2 regions of the Sinomonas sp. genome follow, and region 2 is predicted to be linked to the other one. Evidence: predicted binding sites of a transcription regulator. Region 2 holds the regulator's gene; the other holds the start of a gene.
What was found. Region 2 encodes LexA, which represses DNA repair genes until DNA is damaged. Its sites were predicted from a motif close to TCGAACANNTGTTCGA; they were not measured.
Positions count from the first base shown of each region.

Region 1: a site for LexA is predicted at 1,741-1,756, ahead of uvrA (excinuclease ABC subunit UvrA). Genes of this name have one in related genera too.

Region 1 covers NZ_DAIUJO010000006.1:11,570-15,986, reverse strand. The annotation lists gene V7053_RS01675 (trans-aconitate 2-methyltransferase) at 1-535, shown strand, start outside; gene V7053_RS01670 (MBL fold metallo-hydrolase) at 578-1,228, opposite strand; gene V7053_RS01665 (GntR family transcriptional regulator) at 1,292-1,669, shown strand; gene uvrA (excinuclease ABC subunit UvrA) at 1,869-4,417, shown strand, end outside.
Region 2 covers NZ_DAIUJO010000068.1:10,393-14,809, reverse strand. The annotation lists gene V7053_RS11980 (histidinol-phosphate transaminase) at 44-1,189, opposite strand; gene V7053_RS11975 (LysM peptidoglycan-binding domain-containing protein) at 1,260-1,637, opposite strand; gene lexA (transcriptional repressor LexA) at 1,817-2,524, shown strand; gene V7053_RS11965 (ATP-dependent DNA helicase) at 2,560-4,417, opposite strand, start outside.

The DNA of each region.
Region 1 (4,417 bases), on a different contig from region 2:
CGTCGCCTGGGCCCCCGACGACGACGTCGACGTCGTCGTTTCGAATGCCGTGCTGCAGTGGGTGCCGGGCCATCAGGCGCTCATGGGAAGGTGGCTCGAGCAGCTTGCGGCGGGCGCGTGGCTCGCGGTGCAGGTTCCCGGGAACTTCGGGGCGCCGTCCCACATGCTGCTGCGTGAGCTCGCCCAGTCCTCGCAGTGGGAGCGCCGCCTGCGCGGCGTCCTGCGCCACACCGACGCGGTGGGGGAGCCCCCGGACTATCTCGACCTCATGCGCGCCGCGGGGTGGGAGGCCGATGTCTGGGAGACGACCTACTGCCAGGTGCTCCTGGGGGAGGACCCCGTGCTCAACTGGGTCCGAGGCACCGCCCTCCGCCCCGTCCTGGACGCGCTGAGCCCCGAAGAAGGAGCCCAGTTCGAGGAGCAGTACAACCAGCTGCTCCTCGACGCGTATCCTGCCCGCGAGTACGGGACGGTCTACCCCTTCCGACGACTCTTCTGCGTCGGGAGGAAGCCGTCCGCGGCGGGCATCTTCTAGCGGCAGCTGCTCGCCGCCCTGCGCGCCGCGGGATGCCGCCCTCTACCAGCCGCGTGCCCGCCACACGTCGAGCTGAGGGCGTTCCGTTCCGAGAGTCGTGGGGAGGCCATGGCCGGGGAGCACGACCGCCTCGTCCGGATAGACGTCGAAGAGCCGCTCGACGACGTCGCCGAAGAGCAGCGCGAAGCGGTCGGGGTCCTGTTGGGTGTTGCCGACCCCACCCGGGAACAGCGAATCGCCGGAGAAGATGAGGTACGGCGCCGCGCCGTCCTTCAGGACGTACGCGATGGAGCCGGGCGTGTGGCCCCGCAGGTGCACCGCGCTCAGGTCGAAACCACCGAAGTGCTCCACATCGCCGTGGTCGAGGACGACGTCGACCGGAACGGGGATGCCGGAAACGTCCTGCCGTCCCGCCGCAGTGCGGGCGCCCGTTTCAGCAACGAGTCCCTCAAGGGCCCGGACATGGTCCCAGTGCTGATGCGTCGTCGCGATGAGCGCGAGCCGGGCCGGCTGGGCCGTGTCCTGTGCACCCTCCTCGAGGAGCTGCCGGAGAGCGGGGAGGTCGTCGGCCGCGTCGATGAGCACCTGCTGCCCCGATTCCTTCGCCGTGATGAGGTACACATTGTTGTCCATGTCGCCCACCGAGACGCTCCGGACGGTGACGTGGTCGAGGTCGTGGATGAGGCTCGTCATTGCGCCAGTCTAGGCGGGCTCGGCACCGTGTGGACGCGGCCCATGCGCCTTACTCTGGTGGTCATGGAAGAAGCGGACTTTCCAGGTGCATGGCGCCCGGACCAGGACCATGCAACGCCCCTTTTCGAGCAGCTGCGTCGGCGGGTTGCCGACCTCGTCGCCGACGGCTCGCTCCCCGCGGGGCGACGTCTTCCGCCGGTCCGCTCCCTCGCCGCGGACTTGGGCCTTGCCCCGCACACCGTCGCGAGGGCGTACCGCGAGCTCGAGGAAGCCAAGGTCGTCGTGACGCGCGGCCGCGCCGGGACCGTCGTCGCGCCGCGCGACGAACGCGAGGAGGAACTGACGACGGCGGCCTCGGCCTTCGCGTCCACGGCGAGTGCGCGGGGCTGCAGCTTCGAAGAGGCTGCGAAGCTGCTCGAGCAGGCCTATTCGCGTCTCTGATGTCCGTGCTGGCGGCTGGGCGGGACGAGCACTGCGGAAGGCTGTCCGCCCTGAGCGGAGCGGTTGGAAGTTCGAAGACGTCTTCGACTACCATAATCGGGTGCAAACTCCCCCCTCTCTGTCCTCCCTGTCCGAGGAACTGTCTGCCGACGCGTCTGACGCCGTGTCCGAGGGCGTCCTCCGCGACGCGCGCGAGGACATGCCGGCGCGCGCCCTGTCTCTCGGAGGGGGACAGGACGTGACCGAGAGGCAGGTGAGCTCGCTCCGGGCCGACCTGTCGCGCCTCGTGGTGAAGGGCGCGCGCGAGCACAACCTGCGCAACATCGACCTCGACCTCCCGCGCGACGCGATGATCGTCTTCACCGGGCTCTCCGGTTCGGGAAAGTCCTCGCTCGCGTTCGACACGATCTTCGCCGAGGGCCAGCGGCGTTACGTCGAGTCGCTTTCGGCGTACGCACGCCAGTTCCTGGGGCAGGTGGACAAGCCGGACGTCGACTTCATCGAGGGGCTCTCGCCGGCGGTCTCGATCGACCAGAAGTCGACGAGCAAGAACCCGCGCTCGACCGTGGGCACGATCACCGAGATCTACGACTACATGCGCCTCCTGTGGGCCCGCGTCGGCCGTCCGCATTGCCCGATCTGCCACGAGCCGGTCACCCGCCAGACCCCCCAGCAGATCGTGGATCAGCTTCTCGACCTGCCGGACGGCACACGGTTCCAAGTGCTCGCGCCCGTCGTGCGTGGCCGCAAGGGCGAATTCGTCGACCTCTTCAAGGATCTTGCGGCCAAGGGCTACGCCCGCGCTCGTGTTGACGGCGAGCTCGTACAGCTTGCCGAGCCGCCCAAGCTCGGCAAGCAGTTCAAGCACACGATCGAGGTCGTCGTCGACCGCCTCGTCGTCAAGGAGGGGATCCGCCAGCGTCTCGCCGATTCGGTCGAGACGGCTCTGGGGCTAGCAGAGGGTCGAGTCCTCGCGGACTTCGTCGATCTGGCGCCCGACGACGATCACCGTCTCCGCGCGTTCTCTGAGCACCTCGCATGCCCGAACGAGCACCCGCTGGCGATCGACGAGATCGAACCTCGCTCGTTCTCCTTCAACAACCCCTTCGGCGCCTGCCCCGCGTGCACCGGCATCGGCACCAAACTGGAGGTGGACGAGGACCTTGTCGTCCCCGACCCGGAGCTGAGCCTCTCAGAGGGAGCGATTGCCCCCTGGTCTCTGGGCCAGGCCACGCAGGAGTACTGGACGCGACTGCTCGAGGGCCTCTCCGATGAGCTCGGCTTCTCGATGAGCACCCCGTGGCACAGCCTTCCGCAGTATGCCCGCGACGCCGTCCTGCACGGCAAGGACCACAAGGTCGTCGTGCAGTACCGGAACCGGTTCGGCCGCGAGCGCAAGTACAGCACGGGATTCGAAGGTGCCGTCTCGTACATCCAGCGCAAGCACTCCGAGACGGAGTCCGACTCTGCCCGGGACAGGTATGCCGAGTACATGCGGGAGATCCCCTGCCCGGAGTGCGGGGGAGCGCGCCTGAATCCCGCCTCCCTCTCGGTCCTCGTGGGCGGGAAGTCCATCGCTGCCGTGTCCGCCCTGCCGTTGCGGGAGGCGAGCGAATTCCTCGGGACGCTCGAGCTGAGCAATCGGGAACGGCAGATCGCGCACCAGGTCCTCAAGGAGATCGACGCGCGCCTTACGTTCCTCCTCGACGTGGGTCTCGAGTACCTCAACCTCGAGCGCGCCGCCGGAACCCTCTCAGGGGGCGAAGCGCAGCGCATCCGTCTCGCGACCCAGATCGGCTCGGGGCTCGTCGGAGTCCTCTACGTGCTCGACGAACCCAGCATCGGCCTGCACCAGCGCGACAATCGGCGCCTCATCGAAACGCTCACCCGCCTCCGGGACCTCGGGAATACCCTCATCGTGGTGGAGCACGACGAGGACACGATCCACGAGGCCGATTGGATCGTGGACATCGGGCCGGGCGCAGGCGAGCATGGCGGCAAGGTGGTCCACTCCGGTCCCCTCGCCGAACTTCTCGAGAACCGCGAGTCGCTCACGGGCGATTACCTTTCGGGGCGCCGAGTCATCGAGCTCCCGAAGAAGCGCCGACCTGTCGACCGCAAGCGGCAGCTCAAGGTCATCGGGGCGCGAGAGCACAACCTGCAGAATGTCGACGTGACGTTCCCGCTCGGCGTCCTCACCGCCGTCACCGGCGTGAGCGGCTCCGGGAAGTCGACCCTGGTGAATGAAATCCTGTACAAGGTGCTCGCCAACCGCCTGAACGGCGCGAAGCAGGTCGCCGGGCGGCACACGCGCATCGAGGGCCTCGAACACCTCGACAAGGTCATCCACGTCGACCAGAGTCCGATCGGCCGGACCCCGCGCTCGAACCCGGCAACCTACACTGGCGTGTTCGATCACATTCGCCGGCTCTTCGCGGAGACGACGGAGGCGAAGGTGCGCGGGTACCAGCCCGGCAGGTTCTCGTTCAACGTCAAGGGCGGCCGCTGTGAGGCCTGCTCGGGCGACGGCACCATCAAGATCGAGATGAACTTCCTTCCGGACGTGTACGTTCCGTGCGAGGTGTGCCATGGGGCCCGCTACAACCGGGAGACGCTCGAGGTCCACTACAAGGGCAAGACGATCGCGGACGTGCTCGACATGCCGATCGACGAGGCCGCCGAATTCTTCTCGGCGTTCGCCCCGATCGCGCGGCATCTCACCACGCTCGTCGACGTCGGCCTCGGGTA
Region 2 (4,417 bases):
CCCGCAGACCCTTTCGGCGACCGGGTCCTCGAGGACGCGGCTCTCAGCGTGCTGGTCCCTCAGCCCGCTCCTCGGCGAGGAGCTCCCCGAGCCGCGAGAGGAAGGCCGAGGTTTCGGACTCCGTCCCAGCCGTTACCCGCAGGCTCCCGGGGATGCCGACATCGCGGACCAGCACGCCGACTTCGAGCAGCCCTCGCCAGATCCGCTGGGCATCGGCGAGGCCAGTGAAGAACACGAAGTTCGAGTCGGAGGCTGCGGGCCTCAGCCCAAGCCGCTTGAGTTCCTTGACGATCCGGTCGCGCTGGTGCTTGATGGCCTCGACTTCGGACATGAGGGACGCGCGGTGCCGCAGCGCGGCCAGGGCGGTCGCCTGGGTAACCGCAGACAGGTGGTACGGGAGCCGGACGAGGCGGAGTGCGTCCGTCACTTCGGGCGCCGCGGCCAGATACCCGAGACGGGCGCCTGCGAGGGCGAACGCCTTGCTCATCGTGCGGCTCACGACAAGTCGAGGACGTCCCGGGAGCAGCGTGAGCGCGCTCTCGGTCCCGAGTTGGGCGAACTCCGCATACGCCTCGTCGACGATCACGATGGCCTGGCTTGCCTCGCCGGCGTCGTACACCGCTTCGACGACATCGAGTCCGAGTGCAGTTCCGGTCGGGTTGTTCGGCGAGCACAGGAAGACGATGTTGGGCGCGAGATCCCGGACCTGTCGCGCAGCCGATTCGGCGCTCAGCCCATAATCGGCGTCGCGAACGCCCTTCACGTATTCCGTCCCCGTGCCCGCGGCCAGCAGCGGGTACATCGAATACGTCGGGGGGAAGCCGAGCGCCGAGCGACCCGGTCCGCCGAACGCCTGGAGCAACTGCTGGAGTACTTCATTCGAGCCGTTGGCCGCCCACAGCTGGTCGGCGCTCAAACCGTGGCCCAGATACTCCGCGAGCGCCTCGCGCAGTTCCGTGAACTCACGGTCGGGGTATCGGTTGAGAGTGGAAACCGCCTCGCGCACCGCGTCAGTGATGGCATCCCTGACGTCCTCGGGCACTCCGTACGTGTTCTCGTTGACGTTGAGCATGATCGGGACGTCCAGCTGCGGCGCCCCGTAAGGGTGCTGACCCCGCAGATCCTCGCGCAAGGGGAGCCGCGCTAGGCGCTCCTCGGGAGAGGTGGGCTTGACAGTCTGCTCGTTCACCGGTCCAGCCTACGCCCGCGCTGTTGGCGGGTCCGTATTCGTGACTCGGCCGGCCGCCAACGCGAAAGGCTCAGCCGGCGGTCGGCACCTGTATCTGCTGCCCGGGAAGCACCTTGGTCGAGTCGAGGTTGTTGAGCTCCACGATCTCCCCGATGACGACGCGCGGGTCGCGGTCCGGAGCGTACTCAGCTGCAACAGTCCAGAGCGATTGCCCCTCCTGGAGCGTCACTTGCCTCGTGTGGGTCACCGAAGGCGCCGCATCGCCAGCATGTGCCGGCGCAATGAGCCCGGTGATGAACGCGAGCAGGACCATCGACGCGAGGAATACCGGCAGGGCGATCAGCACGAGCCGGCCGCGCCGCGTGAGCCGCAGGCGGGCGGTGTGTGCCTGGGCACCCCTCGGTCGAGCCTGTGCCCCGGCGAACGGAACTGCGAATGCGTGTGCCACGGTTCTTCCTCCTCAGGAATGCCTTCGAACATGTCTTCGAACCATTCAGAACACTTTTAGCACTTCTCATCGAACGATGTCCAGACTCGCTAGAACACATGTTTGAAAGGTGCCGCCGTGTCCCCTACGGTGGAACCAGCATCCAGACGGGTACCGACAAAATAAGAAAGAGGGCACGCATGGCAGGAGTGGCCAGAGCCGCGAAGGGACTCACGGTGCGCCAGCGGAAGATCCTCGAGACGATCCAGCGCTCGGTCCAGACCAAGGGGTACCCGCCGTCGATGCGCGAGATCGGTGACACGGTCGGCCTCGCGAGCCTCTCGAGTGTGACCCATCAGCTCGCCCAGCTCGAGAAGCTGGGGTACCTCCGCCGCGACCCGAAGCGGCCGCGCGCCATGGAAGTCCTCATGCCGCTGAGCCTCGACGAGGGCCCCCTCACGATGGAAGCCGAGCGCACGGCGCCGGTTCTCGGCGTCGGCGGCATTCCCTTGGACGACATGGCGAGCGCTGCGGACACCGCGATGGTTCCGCTCGTCGGGCGCATCGCCGCGGGCGGCCCGATCCTCGCCGACCAGGTTGTGGAAGACGTCATGCCGCTCCCCCGGCAGCTCGTGGGCTACGGAGAGCTGTTCATGCTGCGGGTCCGTGGAGACTCGATGATCGACGCGGCGATCTGCGACGGCGACTGGGTGGTCGTGCGGCGCCAGAACACCGCGGAGAACGGGGACATTGTGGCCGCGCTGCTCGATGACGAGGCCACAGTCAAGACGTTCCGGCAGCGCGATGGCCATACGTGGCTGCTCCCCCAGAACACCCGCTACGAGCCCATCCTCGGCGACCACGCCACCATCATGGGTCGGGTCGTGTCGGTGCTCCGCTCGGTCTGAAGACCTCTGATCTGGGAGGGGCGTGGCGGACTAACTCAACCCGCTGCCGCGAGTCGCTCGAGCGCCTTGAGCACGACCCCGCGGTCCGTCGTTCCCCACAGGGGAGGAAGTGCCGAACGGAGGAACGCTCCGTAGCGCTCGGTCGCGAGCCGCGAGTCGAGAACCGCCACCACGCCTCGGTCCTCGGTCGAGCGGATGAGCCTTCCGGCGCCCTGGGCCAGCCGCACGGCCGCGTGCGAGGCAGAGACACTCATGAAGCCGTTTCCGCCCGCCTGCGCGACGGCCCGGGAACGCGCTGTCGCGAGCGGGTCGTCCGGGCGGGGGAACGGGATCCGGTCGATGACGACGAGCCGGCACGAAGGGCCTGGCACGTCGACTCCCTGCCAGAGGGACATCGTCCCGAAGAGACAGGTGTTCGGCTCGTCGGCGAACTGACGGACGAGCGCACTCATCGAGGACTCGCCTTGGCAGAGGATCGGAACGTCAAGCCGCCCGCGCAGCTCGTCCGCGGCATCCTCGGCCGCGCGGCGCGACGAGAAGAGGCACAGGGCCCCGCCCGACGAGGCACGGATGAGCGTCTCGAGCTCGTCGATGGCCTCCGAGGAGACCCCCCTGCCCGGCTTGGGCAGATGACGCGCGACGTACAGGATGCCCTGACGGGGATAGTCGAAGGGCGATCCGACGTCCACGCCGGTCCATGTCGGGGCACCGGAGCCAAGCAGGCCCAGGCCTCCCGCGGTCGGCTCGAACGCGGCCCCGATCGCGAGGGTCGCGGACGTGAGCACCACGGTGTGATCTGCGAAGAGCCCGTCCCGCAGCTTTCCTCCGACGTTGAGCGGCGCGATGCACAGTGTCGCGGGCGCGTCCTCGGCGGGCCCCGAGTAGCCGGACGCGGGGTCGAACGTCCCGGTGCGCGAGACCCATACGACCTCGCCCTGCGCCTCAGCGTCGAGCATCCGCTCGCAGCATTCGAGTACCGCGCTGATCCGTGACCGGGCGACCTGCCTCCCGCCGTCAGCCGACTGCCCATCCCCCGGCTTGGAGTCCGAGACGGCGGCGCGGCTTGCGTCGCGGAGAAGCACCAGGGCCTGCGCGAGCTCTTCCGTGAGCCCCCGGGCCAGTAGCCCCGTGGGCACATCCGCCAGCGCGAGCTCAAGCTGCGCAGCCGCCGACTGCAGCGCCTCGACCGAGAGCCCGCAGTGGCGCCGAAGGCTCGACGCCGCGGCCGTTGCCATCGCCGTGGACAGCTGCCCGCTCACCGCACCCGTGACTCTGTCCTGGAGCTCGTGGGCCTCGTCGACGACGACGACGTCGTGCTCCGGCAGGACGTTGAGCCCCTCGAACGCGTTGATCGCGAGCATCGCGTGGTTTGTCACGACGATGTCCGCCTCGGCACCCCGCTGCCGGGCGAGCTCGCTGAAGCATTCGGCGGCGAGGGGGCACCGCTGGGCGCCGAGGCACTCGAGCGCTGTGACCGAGACCTGCCGCCACGCCCGGTCCGTGACCCCCGGGAGAAGGTCGTCGCGGTCTCCCGTCTCGGTCTCTTCCGCCCACTCCCGGAGCCGTTTGATCTCGCGGCCGAGCTGGGTGGTCGGGCCGGATACGCCGGGATGTGCGACGCCGGTGTCCTCGCCGAGGGCGAAGAGCGTCCCTTCGCCGCCCTCGTCCGAGGGGAATCCGCCAGAGAGCTTGTGCTTGCAGAGGTAGTTCGAGCGCCCCTTGATGAGAGCGACGTCGACGGGATGGTCGAGCTCAGGCGTGATCGCCGCGAGGAGGCGCGGGAGATCGCGCCCCACGATCTGGGCCTGGAGGGCCAGCGTGGCCGTGGCAACGACAGCCGGCCGGCCCCCGTTCTGCGCGTGCGCGATGAGCGGCACGAGATAGGCGAGCGAT